Regions from separate parts of the Pseudomonas sp. MM211 genome, predicted to be linked through region 2. Evidence: predicted binding sites of a transcription regulator. Region 2 holds the regulator's gene; each other region holds the start of a gene.
The links. Region 2 encodes FliA, which starts transcription of late flagellar genes. Its sites were predicted from a motif close to CTAAAGTTTNNNNNNNNNNNGCCGNTAA; they were not measured.

Region 1: the regulator FliA is predicted to act here: its motif matches at 4,022-4,049, upstream of K5Q02_RS18465 (methyl-accepting chemotaxis protein).
Region 3: the regulator FliA is predicted to act here: its motif matches at 3,853-3,880, upstream of K5Q02_RS11780 (flagellar protein MotY).
Region 4: the regulator FliA is predicted to act here: its motif matches at 2,215-2,242, upstream of motA (flagellar motor stator protein MotA).

What each region holds. Positions count from the first base shown of each region.
Region 1 covers NZ_CP081942.1:4,016,599-4,022,031, forward strand. Annotated here, with positions in the region: gene K5Q02_RS18450 (TRAP transporter large permease) at 1-377, shown strand, start outside; gene K5Q02_RS18455 (OprD family porin) at 447-1,709, shown strand; RNA gene ffs (signal recognition particle sRNA small type) at 2,079-2,175, opposite strand; gene K5Q02_RS18465 (methyl-accepting chemotaxis protein) at 2,277-3,911, opposite strand; gene K5Q02_RS18470 (HU family DNA-binding protein) at 4,203-4,481, shown strand; gene K5Q02_RS18475 (OPT family oligopeptide transporter) at 4,603-5,433, shown strand, end outside.
Region 2 covers NZ_CP081942.1:3,260,989-3,266,421, reverse strand. Annotated here, with positions in the region: gene K5Q02_RS14965 (chemotaxis protein CheA) at 1-770, opposite strand, end outside; gene K5Q02_RS14960 (protein phosphatase CheZ) at 782-1,570, opposite strand; gene K5Q02_RS14955 (chemotaxis response regulator CheY) at 1,590-1,964, opposite strand; gene fliA (RNA polymerase sigma factor FliA) at 2,117-2,860, opposite strand; gene fleN (flagellar synthesis regulator FleN) at 2,857-3,696, opposite strand; gene flhF (flagellar biosynthesis protein FlhF) at 3,784-5,091, opposite strand; gene flhA (flagellar biosynthesis protein FlhA) at 5,107-5,433, opposite strand, start outside.
Region 3 covers NZ_CP081942.1:2,577,800-2,583,232, forward strand. Annotated here, with positions in the region: gene bfr (bacterioferritin) at 1-404, opposite strand, end outside; gene K5Q02_RS11760 (bacterioferritin-associated ferredoxin) at 609-827, opposite strand; gene argC (N-acetyl-gamma-glutamyl-phosphate reductase) at 1,111-2,043, opposite strand; gene rnt (ribonuclease T) at 2,049-2,723, opposite strand; gene pyrC (dihydroorotase) at 2,720-3,766, opposite strand; gene K5Q02_RS11780 (flagellar protein MotY) at 3,917-4,846, shown strand; gene K5Q02_RS11785 (argininosuccinate synthase) at 4,946-5,433, shown strand, end outside.
Region 4 covers NZ_CP081942.1:521,034-526,466, forward strand. Annotated here, with positions in the region: gene rsgA (small ribosomal subunit biogenesis GTPase RsgA) at 1-228, shown strand, start outside; gene motB (flagellar motor protein MotB) at 279-1,301, opposite strand; gene motA (flagellar motor stator protein MotA) at 1,307-2,158, opposite strand; gene K5Q02_RS02360 (HDOD domain-containing protein) at 2,281-3,789, shown strand; gene K5Q02_RS02365 (rhodanese-like domain-containing protein) at 3,858-4,673, shown strand; gene asd (archaetidylserine decarboxylase) at 4,732-5,433, shown strand, end outside.

The DNA of each region.
Region 1 (5,433 bases), 760 kb from region 2:
GTCTGCCACCGTTCCTGGTGCTGGCCGGGATTCTCATCCTGTACCTGATCCTCGGCTGCGTGATGGACACCATGTCGATGATCCTGCTGACCATTCCGATCTTCTTCCCGATCATCATGGGCCTGGACTTCTACGGCCTGGACGATACCGAAAAGGCCATCTGGTTCGGCATCCTGGCATTGATGGTGGTGGAGATCGGCATGATCACGCCACCGGTCGGCATGAACGTCTACGTGATCGCCAGCATGGCCCGCGACATCCCGATGCGCGACGCCTTCATGGGTATCGTGCCGTTCCTGATCTCGGACATCGTCCGGGTCATCATTCTGGTGCTGTTCCCATCGATAACCCTGTGCCTGGTTCGCTGGCTGACTTGACGAGGCATTTTCTCCATCCCCCACCGTGGGAGCGGTGGGCAACGCTCACAACAAAAAAGGAAAACAACAATGAAAATCATCGCCGCACTACCACCTAGCTTCATCGCACTGGCTATCGCAGCAAGCGCCCTGCCAGTGGCCGCCCAGGCCGAAGGCTTCGTTGAAGATGCCAAGGTCAGCCTTGGCCTGCGCAACTACTACTTCAACCGCAACTACCTCAACGGCACCGACCCGGTGATCCGCGGCGAGCGTCAGGGCCAGGCCGAAGGCTGGACACAGAGCTTCATTCTCGATGCCCGCTCCGGCTACACCGCCGGCACCATCGGTGTTGGTCTCGACGTACTGGGCCTGTACAGCATCAAGCTGGACGGCAACCGCGGCGCCGCCAACACCCAACTGCTGCCGATCCATGGCGATGGCCAGGCCGCTGACAACTTCGGCCGCACTGCCGTAGCTGCCAAAGCTCGCCTGTCGAAGACCGAGCTGAAAGTCGGTGAATGGTTCGCCGTGCTGCCGATCCTGCGTGCAGACGACGGTCGCTCCCTGCCGCAAACCTTCCAGGGTGCGCAGCTCACTTCCAGCGAAATCGATGGCCTGACCCTGTACGGCGGCCAGTTCTGGAAGAACAGCCAGCGTAACGACGCCAGCCGTGAGGACATGTCCTATAACGGTATCGCCGGCGATGACTTCAACTTCGGTGGCGGTGAATTCAAATTCAACGGCAACAACACCATGGTCGGCGTCTGGCACGCACGCCTGGAAGACATCTACCAGCAGAGCTACCTGCAGTTGACACACAGCCAACCGGTGGGTGACTGGGTACTGGGTGCCAACCTTGGTTATGTGGACGGCAAGGACGAAGGCGCTGCCAAAGCAGGCAAGCTGGACAACAAGGTCTACCAGGGGAGCTTCTCCGCCAAGACCGGCAGCAACACCTTCACCGTGGCGTACCAGAAGCTCAACGGTTCCACCAAGTTCATGCGCGTCGACGGCGCCAGCGGCGGCACCCTGGTCAACGACGGCTTCACAAACAGCTACGACGCTCCGAACGAGCGCTCTTGGCAGGTGCGTCATGACTTCAACTTCGCCGGTGTCGGCATCCCGGGCCTGACCCTGATGAACCGCTACGTCAGCGGCGACAGCATCCACGCAGCCGATGGCCGCAAGGATGGCGAAGAGTGGGGCCGCGAATCCGAACTGGCCTACACCGTCCAAGACGGCACTCTGAAGAACCTCAGCGTGCGCTGGCGTAACTCCGACGTCCGTCGTGACGTCGGCCAGGATCTCCACGAGAACCGCCTGATCTTCAACTACCCGTTGTCGATCCTGTAAGAGCCTGCTCAAAGTCTTGCGAGCTAGAGCAATGCAAGGCAAAAACAGGGGAGGCAGCGGAGTGTACTTTTGTACATGAGCATTCCGAGCCTGTTTTTAACGCGGCAGTGCCGACGCGCAGCAGACTTTGAACGGGTTCTAAGGCTCGCATCGCATCGTTTTACTCCAGTGTCATGGCACATTTGGCCCGTCCTCGTGACGGGCTTTTTTATGCGCAGGCGCGCACGGCGTCAGCAGTCACTGCTCGACTGTTTCTGCACAGGAGAACAAAGGCGACGGACACACGAAAACGCCACTGCGGCATGTACCGAGCGTCGAAGAAAATATTCAAAAGAGAGACGACCTGAGCAGGTCTTGAAATGGAGGCAACCCTACCAGCCACACCCCGGCACACAATGTTCCCGCTGTGGCTGCTTCCTTCCGGATCTGACCAGGTTCACGGGTAATCGTTGCGGGGGGACCGGCAGGGCCACCATAACGCAGCTCACCTTGCAGTGAGCCGGCGCCATTGTACCGGCTTGCGCTGAACTTACAACTGCTTCAAGCACTTAGCGCTAATGCCAGCGACTAGACGCGAAAGCGCCCCACCAACCGGGCAAGGTCGCTGGACAGCTCGGACAAGCGCTGGCTGGCCGCGGTGCTCTGTTGCGAGGTATGCGCTGCCTCGTTGGAAAGCTCGCGGATATCGCTGATGTTGCGGGCGATTTCCTCGGTAACGCTGCTCTGCTCCTCGCAGGCGGTGGCGATCTGCGCGGCCATGTCGTTGATGCGCTGCAGCGAATCGCCGGTATCGCTCAATGCCTGATCGACACCGGCAGCCTGTTCGACGCTTTCGCGCGCCTTGACGCTGCCCGCGTGGGTGGCTTTGACCGCATTCTGCACGCCGCCCTGTAAACGCTGAATCATCTCCTGAATGTCTTTGGTGGACTCCTGGGTACGAGCGGCCAGCGCCCGAACTTCATCAGCGACCACCGCAAAACCGCGACCTTGTTCGCCGGCACGGGCCGCTTCGATGGCGGCATTAAGGGCCAGCAGGTTGGTCTGTTCGGCGATGCCACGGATCACCGCCAACACCTCACCGATCTTGCCTGCTTCCTGCTCGAGGGCCTGGATGCTGTCCGAGGCGCTTTCCACCTCGTGCGCCAGTTGCCGAATCGACTGGATGGTCGCCCCGACCACCCGCTCGCCGTCACGGGACTGGGTTTCTGCGTTGCGTACCGCATCCGCCGCGCCTTGAGCACTGCGCGCCACTTCATGCACCGCGGCACTCATCTCGGTAGCCGCTGTACTGACCTGATCCACCGCCGCATGCTCACTGTTGATCAGGCGATCATTCGCACTCGCCATGCCAGCCAGGCTCTGCGCAGAGCTTGCGACTTCCCCAGTCACGCGACCTACTTCGCTGATCAGCGGCTGCAGCTTGTCGAGAAAGCGGTTGAACGCCTGACTCAGGCGCCCCAGCTCATCGCGTGAGGTCACCTCCAGGCGCACCCGCAGATCCCCATCGCCATCGGCCAACTGCTCGATGCGGGTGAGCAATCGGTGCAGCGGCCGGGTGATGAGCGCAGGGAAACCGATGATCAGCAACAAGCAAACCAGCAACCCACAGATAACCACCGCTCCCTGCTGCCAGGCCAGGCGTTCGCCATGGGCAATGGCGGCAACGCCCAGCCCATTGGCGGCCTGATCCTCCAGCTCACCGAGCTTGTCGATCACATCACGCATGGCATCGAACTGCGCCTCGCTGTCACCAAAGCTGAGTCGCGACGCGGCAGCAGGATCGGTAGCAGCCAACTGCACGACCTGCGCAGCCGTGCGCTCCCAACTGGTGAAGGCACGTTCGAAGTCCGCGACCAATCGCAGCGCCTCGTCGCCTGGCTGCATCTGCGCATAAGCCTTGACCCGGTCGGCGGCCTGCTTAACGTTGTCCACCTGTGACTTACGAAGGTCAGCTACATGATTCTCAGCGACCTCGCCCAACAGGCTGCGCTCAGCGACCAATGCCTGGTAAAGGTCACGATCAGCATTGAGGAGCAGACTGACGCCCGGCAGGTAGCGGTGGGTCAGGCGATTGCTGGAGTCGACGACCTGGCCAATGCCCCACATGCCCAGCGCGCCCATCAGCAGCAGTAACAGGGCCAGAAAGATGATCGGCAGAGCGATCTTCGAACGAAACCCGAGATCAGCGAGCAAGCGCAGCATGGCAACCCCCGAACAGCTATGGACTGGTTCTGGTACGTCGTTTCCAGCAGCATAGCTGCAATCCGCCTCACCGCGCAGGCACACAGCCAGCATCGCACCGCTCTCACCCGAAAACGCAGGTAAACCGAAAAACTGTGGCGGATGCCCGTAATTGAGCACTGCCACGGGAATTTACCGTGAGCAGGTAGGTCACAATGAAGCCTGATTGACCGGGAAAACCGCCCAGTCGATCGCCTATGATGCGCGGGCATTAATCAATGCCACACTTTTTCATCCCCAAGGAGCAACCACATGGCCATTACCAAAGACCAATTGATCGGTGACATCGCAGAAGCCATCGACACGCCGAAGACCACCGTCCGTGCGGCGCTCGATCAACTCAGCGAGATCGTCAGCGACGCCTTGGAAAATGGTGGTGAAATCACCCTGCCAGGTATCGGCAAACTGAAGGTCAGCGAGCGCCCTGCCCGCACCGGCCGCAACCCGCAGACTGGCAAAGCCATCGAAATCGCTGCCAAGAAAGTAGTGAAGTTCGTACCGGCCAAGGCCCTGACCGACGCGGTCAACTGATCTATCGGCGGGGCGTCACCAGGCGCCCCGCTGCATCCCCGCAACACGCCCCTCTCGATAAGACTGAACCCACGCCGACCTGTCGCCTCAAACGACGACATCCGTCAGACGCAGGTTCGCCATGCCCGCCGACCGCGAACTCACCTTCCGTGCACTGTTTTCAGGTGTGCTGCTTGGCGCCTTGCTGACGCCTTCGAATATCTATTCCGGCCTGAAGATCGGCTGGTCGTTCAACATGTCGATCATCGCCCTGCTGGTCAGTTACGGTATCTGGCAAAGCCTGGTGCGTTGGCGTCTGGGCACCGCCTGGAGCATGCGCGAGAGCAACATCAACCAGACCACGGCATCGGCTGCCGCGTCTATCATCTCCGGCGGTCTGGTCGCGCCGATACCGGCCTATACCCTGCTGACCGGCCAGCAACTGCCCACACTGCCACTGGTGGCCTGGGTGTTCTCGGTGAGTTTTCTGGGTATCTGGGTGGCCTGGTACCTGCGCCGCAGCATGGTCGAGGACACGAGGCTGCGCTTTCCCGAAGCGGTCGCCACCCTGGAAACCATGCAGCAGGTCTACAACCATGGCCGTGACGCGCTGCAGCGTCTCTACGTGCTGGGCGCGGCAGCCTTGCTCGGCGGCCTGGTCAAGTGGGCCGATACGCTGCTGGCGCTGCCGCGCTGGTCGCCCTCGGCGAGCCTGGAACGGCTTACCTTCAGCCTCGATCCCTCACCACTGCTGATCGGTTTTGGCGGCATCATCGGTACTCGCGTCGGTCTTTCCCTGCTGCTCGGTGCGTTGATCGCCTGGGGTGGCCTGGCGCCCTGGTTGCTCGGCAGCGGCCTGGTGCCCATCGCAGAAGACGCCAGCGGCCCGCAATTCGGCCCCTTGGTGGAATGGCTGTTGTGGCCCGGCGTGACATTGCTGGTATGCGCCACGCTTACCTCCCTGGCAGTGCGC
Region 2 (5,433 bases):
GGTGCTGGCGTCTCTACGGCAGCAGCAACGAACTGGCCTTTGCCGTGTAACTGATCGAGTAGAGCTTCGAATTCGTCATCGGTGATGTCGTCGCCATTGGCGCTGCTCGAGACATTGGCTGGTGCAGGCGCGGCCGTTTCGACAGCGGTTGTCGCTGCAGCTGCGAACTGCCCTTTGCCATGCAACTGATCGAGCAGCGACTCGAATTCATCATCGCTGATTTCGTCGTCCGAAGCGCTCGCTGACGGCTGCGGCTCATCGTCCAAGGCATCGAGCAGCTGTGCGAATTCGCTATCGGTAATATCTGCTGATGCCTCAGCGCTCTGGGCTACAGGCTGGACAGGTGCAGAGACTGCAACATTGGCAAGCGCTGCGGCAGGCGCAGGTTCGGCGAGTCGTGCCAGTGCTGCCAGTAGCTCGGGAGAGGCCGGCGTTGGCGTAACGCGCTCGCGCACTTCGCTGAACATGCCATTGACCGCATCCAGCGCTTCGAGCACCACGTCCATCAACTCGGAGTCGACGCGACGCTCACCCTTGCGCAGGATGTCGAACACGTTCTCGGCAATATGGCAGCACTCCACCAGCTCATTGAGCTGCAGAAAGCCTGCCCCGCCTTTTACCGTGTGAAATCCCCGAAAAATCGCGTTGAGCAGATTCATATCGTCCGGGCGGCTTTCCAGCTCCACCAATTGCTCGGACAACAGCTCGAGAATCTCGCCGGCCTCTACCAGGAAATCCTGGAGGATTTCTTCATCGGCGCCGAAGCTCATATGACGTGCTCCTAAAATCCCAGGCTGGACAGCAAATCGTCGACGTCGTCCTGGGAAGAAGCGACATCATCACGCTTATCGGCATGAATCTGTGGAACTTCACCATGAGACGTATTTTTTTGTTTGTTCTGCTCTACACGCAACTCTTCATGATCGTGATCGATGCCGGCAAAACGGTCGACCTGACTGGCCATTAGCATCAATTTCAGCAGGTTGCTCTCTACCTCGGTCACCAGTTGCGTGACACGTTTGATCACCTGCCCGGTCAGATCCTGATAGTCCTGTGCCAGCAAAATGTCATTGAGGTGCCCCGACAGTTTGCTGCTGTCGCGCTGGCTGCGCGCCAAAAACAGCTCGATGCGTTTGGCCAACTCACGGAAAGCCTCAGCGCCCATTTCGCGGCGCATGAAACGTCCCCAATCCTCGCTCAGGGCATCGGCTTCGCTGCTCAAGTCATTGACCAACGGCGCACTCTGCTCGACCAGATCCATCGTGCGATTGGCCGCTCGCTCGGTCATGGTCACAACGTAATTGAGCCGCTCCGTAGCGTCGGATATCTGTGAGACTTCATTGGCGTGTGGCACTCGGGGGTCGAGCTGAAAATTGACGATGGCGTTGTGCAGCTCACGCGTGAGCTTGCCGACTTCGTGGTAAAGACCACGGTCGCGCGCCTTGTTCAGTTCATTGATCAGCTGTACCGCTTCGCCAAAGTTGCCTTTTTCGAGGCTGTTTACCAGTTGGCGGGCATTGCTTTTCAGAGTCGACTCGAGGTCGGCCTCTTGAGAATCTTCGTGTTCCATAACAACCTCGCGGCAGACATCAGCCGTTGACCCGCTCGAAGATTTTTTCGATCTTTTCCTTGAGCACCTGGGCGGTGAATGGCTTGACCACATAGCCATTCACACCGGCCTGGGCGGCCTCGATGATCTGATCACGTTTGGCCTCTGCCGTAACCATCAGCACTGGCATTTGCTTCAAACGTTCGTCTGCACGCACTGCGCGCAGCAGATCGATCCCACTCATGCCAGGCATGTTCCAGTCGGTCACGAGAAAGTCAAAACTACCGCTTTGCAGCATCGGCAATGCGGTGACGCCATCGTCGGCTTCCGCCGTATTGGTAAAGCCCAAATCACGCAAAAGGTTCTTGATGATCCGGCGCATCGTCGAAAAATCATCGACGATGAGGATTTTCATGTTCTTGTCCAAGTCGACCTCCGTACAGTCCTAAAACGCCATCAGCATTCTGAAGCGCTTATAAATCGTGAAACCGGCCTGGCGGAACGCCGCAAAACTATTGCGCCCGGCTTTGCTGCGTTCACTGTGTTTTCCAGCGCCCTGCTAATTCCTTATGCGCGCCATTCCACTAACCGTGCGCGTAGGCGCGCGGCACACTGACTGTGTAATTGGCTGACCCGCGACTCACTAACCCCCAGTACCTCGCCGATTTCCTTGAGATTCAACTCCTCATCGTAATACAGCGATAACACCAGCCGCTCACGCTCCGGCAGATTGCTGATAGCGTCGACCAGCGCGGCCTGGAAACGATTGTCTTCCAGCTCATGCGAAGGCCCTTGCAGCAAGGAACTCGTGTCTTCCTGCAGCCCGCCGCTTTCGCCTTCCTGCAACAGATCGTCGAAACTGAACAGGCGGCTGCCCAAAGTGTCGCCAAGAATGCCGTAGTAATCTTCGAGACTCAATTGGAGTTCGGCAGCAACCTCCTGATCTTTAGCGTCTCTTCCTGTTCTCGCTTCAATTTTTCGGATCGCATCGCTGACCATCCGGCTGTTGCGATGCACCGAGCGCGGCGCCCAGTCACCTTTGCGCACCTCGTCGAGCATCGAACCACGGATACGAATACCCGCGAACGTCTCGAAACTAGCGCCCTTACCGGCGTCATATTTACGTGATGCCTCAAGCAGGCCAATCATGCCGGCCTGGATAAGGTCATCCACCTGCACATTGGCAGGCAGACGCGCCAGCAGGTGGTAAGCGATACGCTTGACCAGTGGCGCGTAACGTTCAATCAACTGATGCTGTGAATCTTGTGCGTGTGCCTTGCTGTACATACGGAGTCCAGAGGCTGTCGTCATACAGCCGTGTCTGCAGTCGGTTGTTGCACCAGGCGCTCAACGAAAAATTCCAGGTGGCCTCGCGGATTGGCCGGCAACGGCCACGCATCAACCTTCTGGGCAATCGCCTTGAACGCCAGCGCGCACTTCGAGCGAGGGAACGCCTCATACACCGCACGCTGTTTCTGTACGGCCTTGCGTACCGATTCGTCGTAAGGAACCGCGCCCACGTACTGCAGCGCGACATCCAGAAAACGGTCGGTCACCTTGGTCAGCTTAGCAAACAGATTACGGCCTTCCTGTGGGCTGTGCGCCATATTGGCGAGCACCCGAAAACGATTCATGCCGTGGTCACGGTTGAGGAGCTTGATCAGCGCGTAAGCATCAGTGATCGAGGTCGGCTCGTCGCACACCACCACCAGCACTTCCTGGGCAGCGCGCACGAAACTCACAACCGAGTCGCCGATGCCTGCAGCGGTATCCACGATCAACACATCGAGGTTGTCGCTGATATCGCTGAAAGCCTGAATCAGGCCGGCATGCTGCATAGGCGTGAGCTGCACCATGCTCTGAGTACCGGAGGCTGCCGGCACGACACGAATACCGCCTGGTCCCTGCAGGACAACATCGCGCAGTTCGCACTGACCGTCGATGACGTCAGCCAGGGTGCGTTTGGCCGTCAGGCCGAGCAATACATCGACGTTGGCCAGCCCCAGGTCAGCATCCATGAGCATGACGCGCCGACCGAGATCCGCCAGCGCCAACGACAAATTCACCGACACATTGGTCTTGCCAACGCCGCCCTTGCCGCCGGTCACCGCGATCACCTGTACGGGATGCATACCCATGTTATCTATACACCTTGTCTAACTTCGCTTTAGAGCCACATGGCCATTGTGCGCTGCCGGAATGACCACGGCCAACGCTTCGCCACACCTGCATGATCATCCCGCGCGTCGTGTCGGATCTTGATACAACCCGGCAAACATATCGGCCATCGTATCCTCACTCGGCTCATCCGGAGCCTGCAGGCCTACAGCACGACTGACCAACTGATGGCTACGCGGAACATGTACATCGTCCGGAATTCGCGGGCCGTCTGCCAGATAGGCTACCGGTAGACGGTGGCTAATAGCCAGACCCAATACCTCTCCCATGCTGGTTGCTTCATCCAGTTTACTCAGAATGCAGCCGGCCAGCCCACAACGCTTGTAGCTGTGATACGCCGCCTTGAGCACTTGCGCCTGGCTGGTTGCAGCCAGTACCAAATAATTGCGGGCGTTGACGCCACGACTTGCCAGGGCCTCCAACTGCATGCGCAGTGCTGGATCGTTGGCTGGCAGGCCGGCAGTATCGATGAGAACCACACGTTTGCGCACCAACGGTGCCAGCGCCTGAGTCAATGACTGACCTGGATCAACGTGAGTCACGGAAACGCCAAGGATACGGCCCAGGGTCTTGAGCTGCTCCTGAGCACCGATGCGGTAGCTGTCCATGCTCACCAGGGCGATATTCGCAGCGCCGTACTTGAGTACATAGCGCGCTGCAAGCTTGGCCAGGGTGGTGGTCTTGCCCATGCCGGCCGGGCCAACCAGAGCGATCACTCCGCCCTCTTCCATCGGCTCCTGCTTGGGTGTCTGAATCGAGTGTGCCAGGTGCGCCAACACCATGCGCCAGGCTTGACGCTGATCAGTGAGCGAGGCGACACGATCAAGCAGCGTACGTGCCAGATCAGCAGGCAAACCCATGCGCTGCAGACGGCGCCACAGGGTGGCCTGCTGAGGGCGACGCGCTTGCAACTGGCCCCAAGCCATGGAGCCCATCTGCATTTCGATCAGCTCACGCAAGCCATGCAATTCGGAACGCATGGATTCCAGAGCAGACTGGTCTACCGAAGCCGCTGCCGGCTTCTTCTGCTGACGTTCGAGCACCGCGCTCAGGCTATCGGCCGGCGCACTGCCCGGCGCTTCGGCGAACATCTGCCGATCCTTGCCAGCGTCAAGCTGGGCACGGGTGGTCAATTCAGCCTGGGCGGAAGCGATACGCGACTGCGTCTTGCGCAGTTCAGCCTCCAGGGCCGGATTCGGTTGCCGCGCCGGAGCGGGCTGAACCTGATAATCGAGCGCGGCCGTCAATTCCACGCCACCTGCCACACGGCGGTTACCGATGATGGTCGCATCAGCGCCCAGCTCATCACGAACCAGCTTCATGGCTTGGCGCATATCGGCGGCAAAAAAGCGTTTGACCTGCATGGCCCGTACCCTCGATTAGTTCTGCCCCACCGTCGCAACGATGGTGACCTGCTTGTTGTCCGGAATTTCCTGGTACGCCAGAACATGCATGCTCGGGACGGCCAACCGGGCGAAACGCGAGAGCATTCCCCGAACCGGCCCGGCCGCCAGCAGAATCACCGGCTTGCCAAGCATCTCCTGACGCTGCGCTGCTTCCACCAGGGAACGTTGCAGCTTCTCGGCCATGCCAGGCTCCAGGAGGATGCCATCCTCGGAGCCTTGACCGGCCTTCTGAAGACTATTTAGCAATATCTGTTCCAACCTTGGCTCAAGGGTGATCACAGGCAGCTCCGGCTCTAGTCC
Region 3 (5,433 bases), 680 kb from region 2:
TCGAGCCAGTCGATATGCTCTTCCTCGGACTCGAGGATGTCTTCGAGCAGTTCGCGGCTGGCGTAGTCGCCAACGCTCTCGCAGTAGGCGATGGCTGCTTTCAGATCGATGTGCGCCTTGTGCTCGATCTTCAGGTCGCACTCAAGCATCTCTTGAGTGTTCTCGCCGATCAGGATCTTGCCCAGATCCTGCAGGTTCGGCAGGCCTTCCAGGAACAGGATGCGCTTGATGAGCTTGTCCGCGTGTTTCATCTCGTCGATGGACTCGTGGTACTCGTGTTTGCCCAGCTTGGTCAGGCCCCAATCTTCATACATGCGGGCGTGCAGGAAGTACTGGTTGATGGCGACCAACTCGTTGCCGAGGATCTTGTTCAAATGCTGGATAACTGTCTTGTCGCCTTTCATGGGAGAGCCCGTCCTGCCTGGAAATGAGTAACCGATGGCGAATTCTGGGCTTGCAATATAAGACTGTCAAACGTAAGTTATTGAAATATAAGTGAAAATAAATATAAATACGAATGTTTAAGTTGTGCGTCTTGGCGCTAACTCATTGAATTTTGAGCATAAAAAAACCGGATACGAGATCCGGTTCTTTGAAAAAGTCTCTATTTAGGCTGCAACAAAATTTCCTGGGTAGGCCATGGCTACCTGACTTTGTTGCACTTCGCCCAGCGTTTCACGAACGACCTGCTTGGCCAGGCACGCACATTTGCCGCATTGGCTAGCAACGCCCAGCGTTTCACGGACTTCACGGTAGCTGCAGCAACCTTCGTAGATTGCTTCGCGGATCTGACCGTCGGTGACACCTTCGCAGAGGCAGACGTACATGGCTTGGCCCGTCGTTTGGCTGAGACTGATGGCGAAGGATACTAATGTTAATGAGAATGCGTGTCAAAGATAAACTGGATCTTGATTGGCTGAAAAAGCCAACTTTGGATGAGCGGTAATCTGCCTGATCAGTCAGCTTGCTTGAGGTATTTCCAGCGTTTTGAAGATCAGATGGCTGGGGAGCGTCCAGCATCGTTTGCAATGCCGCGAATACCGGCTGGCGAGTAGGGCAGGCCATAAAAAAACCGGCTCGTGAGCCGGTTTTTTATTTACAGCGCAGCGCTCAATCGATCTGAGTGCACAGCCCTTCATCCAGGCCCAGCATGATGTTGAGGTTCTGCACCGCAGCACCCGAGGCGCCTTTACCCAGGTTATCGAGCTTGGCTACCAGCAAGGCCTGTTTGCCGCTGTTCGCACCGTACACCTGCAGCTCGGCGCGATTGCTGCCGTTCAGGCCGTGGGGGGTGATGAATGGCGCCGAGTCGGCAGGGATCTCGTTGTAGGGCAGAACCTGCACGAACTGCTCACCCTGGTAGTAATCGCTCAGGGCTTTTTGCAGCTCGACGCCGTTGGCGCTTTGCAGGGGGATCATCACCAGCATGCCCTGGTCGTAGCTGCCGACCGCTGGCTGGAAGATCGGGCGTGCGTTCAGGCCGCTCCAGTGCTGGATCTCCGGAATGTGCTTGTGGTCGAAGCCCAGGCCGTAGGCCGCGTAGACCGGCGCACCTTCCTGCTCATAGCGTTCGACCATCTTGGTGCCGCCACCGGTGTAGCCGGATACGGCGTTGATGCACAGTTCGCGATCCGAGCCCAGTAGGCCCGCCTCGATGAGTGGGCGCAGCAGCAGGATGGCGCCCGTGGCGTAGCAGCCCGGGTTGCTCACGGCGGCGGCCTTGGCGATGGCTTCGCGTTGGCCCTTGGCCAGTTCGGCCATGCCGAAAACCCAGTCATTGGCAGTGCGGTGTGCAGAGCTGGCGTCGAGCACCCTGCAGCCGGCTTCACGAGCTTGAGCCGCCGTTTCTTTAGCTGCATCGTCGGGCAGGCACAGTACGGTCACGTCGACCGAACGCATCAGCTCGAGCTTGGCCTCTACGTCACGGCGTTTGTCGTGGTCGATGGTGACCACTTCGATCTGCGGGTGGTTGGCCAGCCGCTGACGAATCTGCAGGCCCGTGGTGCCGGCCTGTCCATCGATGAAGATCTGATATTTTTTCATGGCACTCACTCGTCGAAGTCTTCCCAGCCGCCCATTTCCTTCCAGCGATTGACGATGCCGCAAAACAGCTCGGCGGTCTTCTCGGTGTCATAGCGGGCGGAGTGGGCTTCACGGCCGTCGAACTCGATGCCGGCGGCCTGGCACGCCTTGGCCAGCACGGTCTGCCCGTAGGCGAGGCCGGCGAGGCTGGCGGTGTCAAAGCTGGAGAAGGGGTGGAAGGGATTGCGCTTGAGGTCACAGCGCGCGACCGCGGCATTGAGGAAGCCCAGGTCGAAGCTGCTGTTGTGGCCGACCAGAATGGCGCGCTTGCAGCCATTGGCCTTCAGGGATTTGCGCAGACCACGGAAAATCTCGGTCAGCGCATGCTCTTCGCTTACCGCCATGCGCAGCGGGTGGTCTAGCTTGATGCCGGTGAAATCCAGAGCCGCCTGCTCGATATTGGCGCCTTCGAATGGCTCGACCCGGAAGAAATGCGTGTGATCGGGATACAGGAAGCCGCCTTCATCCATGCCAATGGTGGTCGCAGCGATTTCCAGCAGGGCGTCGGTAGCACTATTAAAACCACCGGTTTCAACATCCACCACCACCGGCAGGTAACCACGAAAACGCGCGGCCATGGGGTGACGCGGGCCGCTGCTGCTCGTTTGCTCCTGATCGTCTTCGTACAGTTCTTCGCTCATTGACCAGCCTCCAGCAGACGCCAGCGCAGCGGTTCACCCGCGCGCAAGGGGATTACCGTCTGCTCGCCGAACGGCAGGCTGGCCGGTGCGTTCCACGACTCACGCACCAGGGTGATGGTGTCGGTGTTGCGCGGTAGAGCGTAGAAGTCCGGGCCAAAATGGCTGGCGAAGGCTTCCAGTTTGTCCAGCGCGCCACGCTGCTCGAAGGCCTCGGCATACAGCTCGATGGCCGCATAAGCGGTGTAGCAACCGGCACAGCCGCAGGCGTTTTCCTTGGCGTGCTTCGCGTGGGGCGCGGAGTCGGTGCCCAGGAAGAACTTCGGACTGCCGCTGGTGGCTGCATCGAGCAGCGCTTCCTGGTGCGTGTTGCGCTTGAGGATCGGCAGGCAATAGAAGTGCGGACGAATGCCGCCGACCAGCATGTGGTTACGGTTGTACAGCAGATGCTGCGGGGTGATGGTGGCACCGACGTTGGCCGGCGCCTCCTTGACGAACTGGGCAGCATCGCCGGTGGTGATGTGTTCGAACACCACTTTCAGCGTCGGGAAGCGCTCGACCAGACGGCGCATGTGCTCGTCGATAAAAGCCTTCTCGCGGTCGAAAACATCGACCTCGGCGCGGGTGACTTCACCGTGCACCAGCAGCGGCATGCCGGTTTCCGCCAGGGCTTCCAGGGCGTCGGTGATGTTGTCCAGGCTGGTAACGCCCGAGTCGGAGTTGGTGGTCGCCCCGGCCGGGTACATCTTCGCCGCGTAGACGATGCCGCTGGCCTTGGCTGCACGGATGTCGTCACCCGTGGTGCGATCGGTGAGATACAGCACCATCAACGGCTGGAACTGGCTGCCAGCCGGCCGCGCATCGAGAATGCGCTGACGATAGCCAGTGGCCTCGGCGGCGTTGCGCACCGGCGGCACCAGGTTGGGCATGATGATCGCGCGGGCGAAGGTACGGGCGACATCGGCGACGGTGTGCGGCAGTACCGCGCCGTCGCGCAGATGAATGTGCCAGTCGTCGGGACGCAGCAGGGTGATGCGGTCGGTCATTGAGGCTTCCAGGCGGGGGCGAAACATGCCCGGAATCCTACCGGAAAAGCCCGGCGGGGGCACGCCGCAGATAGGCCATCGCACGGCTCAAGTTTTCTCCGCCGCCACCGATACCCACAGGGAACGTTATGTTTTCTTGTGGAGCTCGCTGTGCGCCAGCCTCTTTTCCTCATCGTCGGATTGCTCGCCGGCGCAGGCTTGAGTCTGCCTGTGGCCGCGATCAGCTTCCAGACTCGTCTGGAAAAGGTCGAATGGCAGGTGGCCGGCGACCAGTTCGAATGCCGGCTGACGCAACCGATCACTGATTTCGGTTCGGGCCAGTTCGTGCGCCGTGCGGGCGAACAGGCGACCTTCCGTCTGCAGCCCCGGGAGCGCTGGCTGGGCAGCGGCTCGGCAACGCTACTCGCGGCAGCGGCGCCCTGGCAGCCGGGGCGTGGCGACATCAACCTCGGTGTGGTTAGCGTCGGCAGCGGCGAAGTGCCGTTCAACAGTAGCCAGGAGCAGGCTGGGCGTTTGCTGACCGGCTTGCTGGAAGGGCGCAGCCCGCTGGTGCGCCATCGTAGCCAGGTGGGTGGTGATCTCGAGGTGCGGATGCTGCCGGTACGCTTTCGCAAGGCCTACGACGATTACCTGAACTGCACGGCCAAGCTGTTACCGGTCAACTTCGACCAGGTGCGCAAGTCCACCGTCGGCTTCCCGGGCGGCGGGGCAGAGCTCGACCCCATGGCCAAGGCCAAGCTGGAAATCATCCTCGATTTCATGAAGGCCGACCCTGCTGTCAATCGCATTGAGCTGGACGGTCACTCCGACAACAGCGGCAACCGCCTGACCAACCGCGACCTGTCGCGCCGCCGGGCGCTGGCGGTGATGGAGTACTTCAAGGCTCAGGGCATCCCCGAAGAGCGCATCGTCATGCGCTTTCACGGCGAGCGTTACCCGCTGGCGCCCAACACCACGGCCGCCAACCGGGAAAGGAACCGCAGGGTGTCCATAAGCCTCGATAAGGTGCCTGAAGCCCCCGCGCAGCCTGCCGAACAGGCCGCCCCGGCGGTGCCTTCAACGCCCGCTGCCACCTCCTGATCCTGTCGCTTCAATGCCATGGCCTGTCGCACCCCTGTAAATCGCGGGCCATGGGCAGTAGAATCACGGGCTTTCCGAACAACCCGTGGAGTGGATGGCATGGCGGACGTCAAAAAGGTAGTTCTGGCCTATTCCGGTGGCCTGGACACCTCGGTGATCCTCAAGTGGCTGCAAGATACCTATAACTGTGAAGTGGTGACCTTCACCGCCGATCTCGGTCAGGGCGAAGAGGTCGAGCCGGCCCGCGCCAAGGCCAAGGCAATGGGCGTCAAGGAAATCTACATCGATGACCTGCGCGAAGAGTTCGTTCGCGACTTCGTCTACCCGATGTTCCGCGCCAACACCGTTTACGAAGGCGAGTACCTGCTGGGTACTTCCATCGCGCGCCCGCTGATCGCCAAGCGTTTGATCGAGATCGCCAACGAGACCGGCGCTGACGCCATCTCCCATGGTGCTACCGGCAAGGGCAACGACCAGGTTCGCTTCGAGCTGGGCGCCTACGCGCTCAAGCCCGGTGTGAAAGTGATCGCTCCTTGGCGCGAGTGGGATCTGCTGTCCCGCGAAAAGCTGATGGATTATGCCGAGAA
Region 4 (5,433 bases), 2.5 Mb from region 2:
TCACCGGGTATCCGGGAATTCGGTCTGGTGCATGTCAGCCGTGATGACGTGGAGGCGGGCTTCATCGAGTTCGCCGAGTTGCTCGGCCATTGCCGCTTCCGCGACTGCAAGCATGACCGCGAGCCCGGCTGCGCGCTGCTCAAGGCACTGGAAGACGGTCGCATTCAACCGCAACGGATGAACAGCTACCGGCATATTCTGGCCAGCCTGCCGGAGTCGGAATACTGAGTGCAAGCAGGAGCGCCTCAAAGGCGCTCGAACTCACCGAGCCCCTGGGATCACTCAGCGGGCTGATCCATCTGCAGCGTGCCGTCCTCGAAGATATTCAGCCGCTCGCGCATCTGATCATTGGATAACGGCTCAGCGGCTGGCGCACCAGTCGCGCCGCCTGCTGGTGCTTCCGGCGCCGGATCGGGCGCCAGCTCGCCGCCGCCCTGCTCGCCTTCGATCGTGCGCTGAGCCTTCTTGGTCAGCACCACGATATCGATGCGGCGGTTGACCGGATTGAAGGGGTCGTCGCGGTCGAATAGCGCCGAAGATGCATAACCGACCACTCGCGCCACCTGGGCATCGTCGTAACCTGCAGCGGTCAGCACTCGACGCGCGGCGTTGGCGCGGTTGGCCGACAACTCCCAATTGCCGAAGCCGCCAGCGCCGGCGAAAGGCTTGGCATCGGTATGGCCGCTGACGCTGATCTTGTTCGGCACTGCCTTGATGGTGTCGGTCAGCGCGAACAGGATGTCCTCGAAATAGGGCTGCAACTGGGCGCTGCCCAAGGCGAACATCGGCCGGTTCTCGGCATCGACGATCTGAATGCGCAGACCGTCCTGGGTGATTTCGAACAGAATCTGATCCTTGAAACGCTGCAACTGCGGATCCTGCTCGACCTTGTTCTGCAGTTCCTGCAGCAGCAGCTCCAGACGCTCTCGCTCCACCTCTTCGGCTTTGGCCTCGGCCTGCTCGGCATCCAGCTCGGCCGGATCCTTGGGGTCGACGTCCGCCTGCTCACCCGGCGATTCCTGCGGCTGATCGTTGAGGGTGCGATCCGGCGACGGGGTCGGTGAGCCGCCGAGGTCGATCACGTAGGGGCTGGCACTTTCGGAGAAGCCGATGGGATCCTTGAAGTAGCCGGAGATCAGTTTCTTCTGCTCGGGCGTGGCCGAGGACATCAGCCACATCACCATGAAGAAGGCCATCATCGCCGTGGCGAAGTCGGCGAAGGCGATCTTCCAGGCACCACCATGGTGGCCCCCTGCGACCTTCTTGACCCGCTTGACGATAATCGGCTGGTTGTTTTCCATGGTGCTTAGTTCCCGCGCATTGCCTGTTCAAGCTCGCTGAAGCTTGGGCGGTGCGCCGGGTAGAGGGTCTTGCGCGAGAACTCCACCGCCAGCGACGGCGGCATCCCGGAAGCTGAGGCGACCAGACCCGCCTTGATGGCTTCGTAGACGTTCAGTTCTTCCTTGGCATCATGCTCGAGCGCGGCAGCCAGTGGGCCGAAAAAGCCATAGGAGGCGAGAATCCCGAGAAAGGTACCGACCAGCGCCGTACCAACCTTCTCACCAATCTGCGCGTTATCCGCCTCGGCAAGAATCGACATGGTGATCACGATACCCAATACCGCCGCGACGATACCCATCGCCGGCATACCGTCGGCGATCTTCGCCACGGCATGGGCGGGATGGTCGAGTTCTTCCTTGAGCCCGACCAGTTCCATATCGAACAGGCCTTCCAACTCGTGGGGCGCCATGTTGCCGGACGACATGATGCGCAGGTAATCGCAGATGAAAGCGACCATGCGCTCATCACCCAACACCGCCGGGTACTTGCTGAAGATCGGGCTGGCTGCAGGGTCTTCGAGATCGGCCTCGATGGCCATCATTCCTTCACGGCGCGCCTTGTTGAGAATCTCGTAGAGCAGGCGCAGCACTTCCAGGTAGTAGTCGTGAGTGAACTTCGACTTGAACATCTTCAATGATTTCTTGAAGACGATCATGAACATACTGCCTGGATTGGCCTGCAGGAACGCCCCCAGCGCGGCGCCGCCGATGATCAGCACCTCAAAAGGATGCACCAGCGCCATGAGTTTGCCGCCAGATGCGACGAAACCGCCGAAGACGCAGGCGAAGACAACGATGATGCCGATGATTTTGGCCATAGAGGAAACTTAAAAAAGTGAAAAGAAAGGGGGGACGCGCGAAACACCCCTTCTACTTATCGGAAGAGATGGGCGAGACTATAGTCAGTTAAGTCTAAAAAAAGCCATTTTGGCATATCCCCATGGTCGCAAGCACGCCGCTACCCCGCACCCTCGATGCCTGGCTCAAGCAGTTGGATGGCCAAGTACTGCCTATCCCGACTCAGCATCACCAGCAGGTACGCCGCGCGCTGGGTGATAGCCGCCGCTCGCTGCGCGAGATCGCCGACCTGATGCAGGACAGCCCGGCGCTGGTGCTCTGCGTGATGCGCGAAGCCAATCGCAAGAGCAGCAGCATGGGTGAAGCGGCAGAAAGTCTGGAAACCGCCCTCAATCGCCTGGGCCTCAAACGCGCCGAAGAACTGCTGATGCGCATACCGGCCAAGGCTGTTGTCGATATTCCCCAGCCGCTGCGGCAAATCCAACTGATCAGCCAGCACGCCACGCAGCAAGCCAATGGCCTGTTCGCCGCCCGCCTCGCCCGCTTGTGGCAGGAAGTCCACTGGGGCAGCTTGCTGTTCCTCTCCCCAGTGTGGACATTGTTGGCGGCTTATCCGCAGTTGTTCGAAGCCTGGGAGCAACGGGTACTGATCAAAGGCGAGCCACCTGCACGGGTCGAACGCGACCTGCTGGGTATTTCCCTCGTTGAATTGTGCCTGGCACTGGCTGAGCACTGGCGCCTGCCGGCCTGGATCATTCAGGGTTATCAGTTGCTGATTAACGACCGGCGCCTACTCGCCAAAGCACTGCACCTGGCCCGCCAGCACGACAACCCGTTAAGGCAACAACAGGAGCTGGACAGCGATCCACCCCTGCAACGCTGGCTCATGCAGCCGGCCAACAGCATCTTGCTGGCTAACGCATTGGCCGTCTCAGCGCACAACGCCTGGAACGGTAGTCACACCCGGCGCTGGCAAACACTCAATAGCCTGTACTTGCAGATGCCGCTGCCGGAGCTGCACCAGCATATTCACCAGAATGCAGCGCAAAGTGCGCGACAGGTTGAAACCACAGGCCTCTGGCATCCTGCCGAGGCGCTGTTGTGGCCCTGGAATACACGGCACTTGCGGGAGAACAAACCACCGACACCACAAGTGACCGACTGGCGCCAACTGTGCACCCAACTGCTCACCCAGCCGACGGCATTCAGCAACGTGGAACAGCTCACCCGTTGCGCTCGTCAGGCGCTGCAAGCGACCGGACTATCACGCCAGATCATGTTGCTCGCTGACCGCAGCCACAGCCGCTTGCAGGTGCAGCAACATGTAGGCGTCGATGCCAGCGCCAGCGGTCTGACTCTTGATCCGGCGCAAAGCCAGGTACTGCGTCGCCTGCTGCAGGCGCCCGCGCAGCTGTACCTGACACCGGCCAATATCGCTCAGTTTTCCGCCCTACTCCCAGGCAACCTGAAAGCCCTGCTACCCAGTGAATATCTGTTGATTCGATCACTGGCCAGCAATGATCGAGTGGTGATGGTTCTGTTCGCCGACCTGCACGGGAAACCGATCAGCGATACCGCTCTGCAAGCCTTCACCAAGACCGCGCAATGCATAGAGCGTGCCCTGGACACGTTCAGCAAACGTAAGCGCTGAACCGCGGCTCTTTTCCCCGGCCCTGGCTGCGCTACAATCCCGTACTCATTTCTGCCAACGAGGCCCGCATGACTGCCTTCGACGAACTGCCGCTGGTCATCGAGCCCGCGCACCTCGCTACGCGCCTGGAAGAACCGAGCCTGATTCTGGTCGACCTGAGCAGCCGCGCTCGTTATGAAGCTGGGCACATCCCTGGCGCCCGTTCCGTCGACACTAAACGCACTCAACTGGGCAGACCGCCGGCACCTGGCCTGCTACCTCAGCAGGCGGCACTGGAGCAGTTGTTCAGCGAGCTTGGCCATCATCCGGACGCCACCTATGTGGTGTACGACGATGAAGGCGGCGGCTGGGCTGGGCGCTTCATCTGGCTGCTGGATGTAATCGGCCACCAACGCTATCACTTCCTCAACGGTGGCCTGACCGCCTGGGAGGCTGAGCAGCGCCCGCTTGATCAGAATATTCCCGAGCCGAAAAGCACACCGGTGCAGCTGTCGCTGAGTGACGAGCCGACGGCCAGTCTCGATTACCTGAAGTCGCGCCTGGGCGCCGACGACCTGGCCATCTGGGATGCCCGTTCGCTGGAGGAGTACCGCGGCGAGAAGGTGCAGGCAGCCAGGGGTGGTCATATCCCCGGCGCCATCCACTTCGAGTGGACGGCCGGCATGGATCCCGCTCGCGGCCTGCGCATCCGCGAGGATATCGGCCAGCAGTTGAACCAGTTGGGCCTGAGCGCCGACAAGGAAATCATCACCCACTGCCAGAGCCATCGCCGCTCCGGTTTCACCTATCTGGTGGCCAAGGCCCTGGGCTATCCACGGGTCAAGGCCTATGCCGGCTCGTGGAGCGAATGGGGCAATCTTTCCGATACACCTGTCGAACAGTGAGTGCGACTTGACTGTCCACTTGTAATTCGCCCGGCAAGAGATGCCGGGCTGCCAAGGAATAAAGATGAAAGAACGCCTGTTTATCCTCAGCCAGTACCTGACTCCGCATCACCTGCTGTCGCGCCTGATCGGCTGTGCAGCCGAATGCCGAGCGCCCTGGTTCAAGAACCGCCTGATCACCTGGTTCGCCAAGCAGTATCAGGTCGACATGAGTGAGGCGCAGGTCGAGGATCCGACTGCATTCGAACACTTCAACGCATTCTTCACCCGCGCCCTGAAAGAAGGCGCCCGCCCGCTGGACAACCTGCCTGGCGCGGTACTCTGCCCCGCCGACGGTGCCGTCAGCCAGCTTGGCCGCATCGAGCATGGTCGCGTATTCCAGGCCAAGGGCCACAGCTACAGCGTGACCGAGCTGCTGGGCGGTGACAGCGAGCGCGCCGCGCCCTTCATGGGTGGCGACTTCGCTACCGTCTATCTGTCTCCCAAGGACTACCACCGCGTGCATATGCCGCTGGCCGGCACCCTCAAGGAAATGATCTACGTGCCTGGCCGCCTGTTCTCGGTGAACCAGACCACCGCCGAAAACGTTCCCGAGCTGTTCGCCCGCAATGAACGCGTGGTTTGCCTGTTCGACACCGAGCGCGGCCCCATGGCCGTGGTACTGGTTGGCGCAATGATCGTCGCGTCCATCGAAACCGTCTGGGCCGGCCTGATCACGCCGCCCAAGCGGGAACTGAAGACCGTGAGCTACGACGAGGCC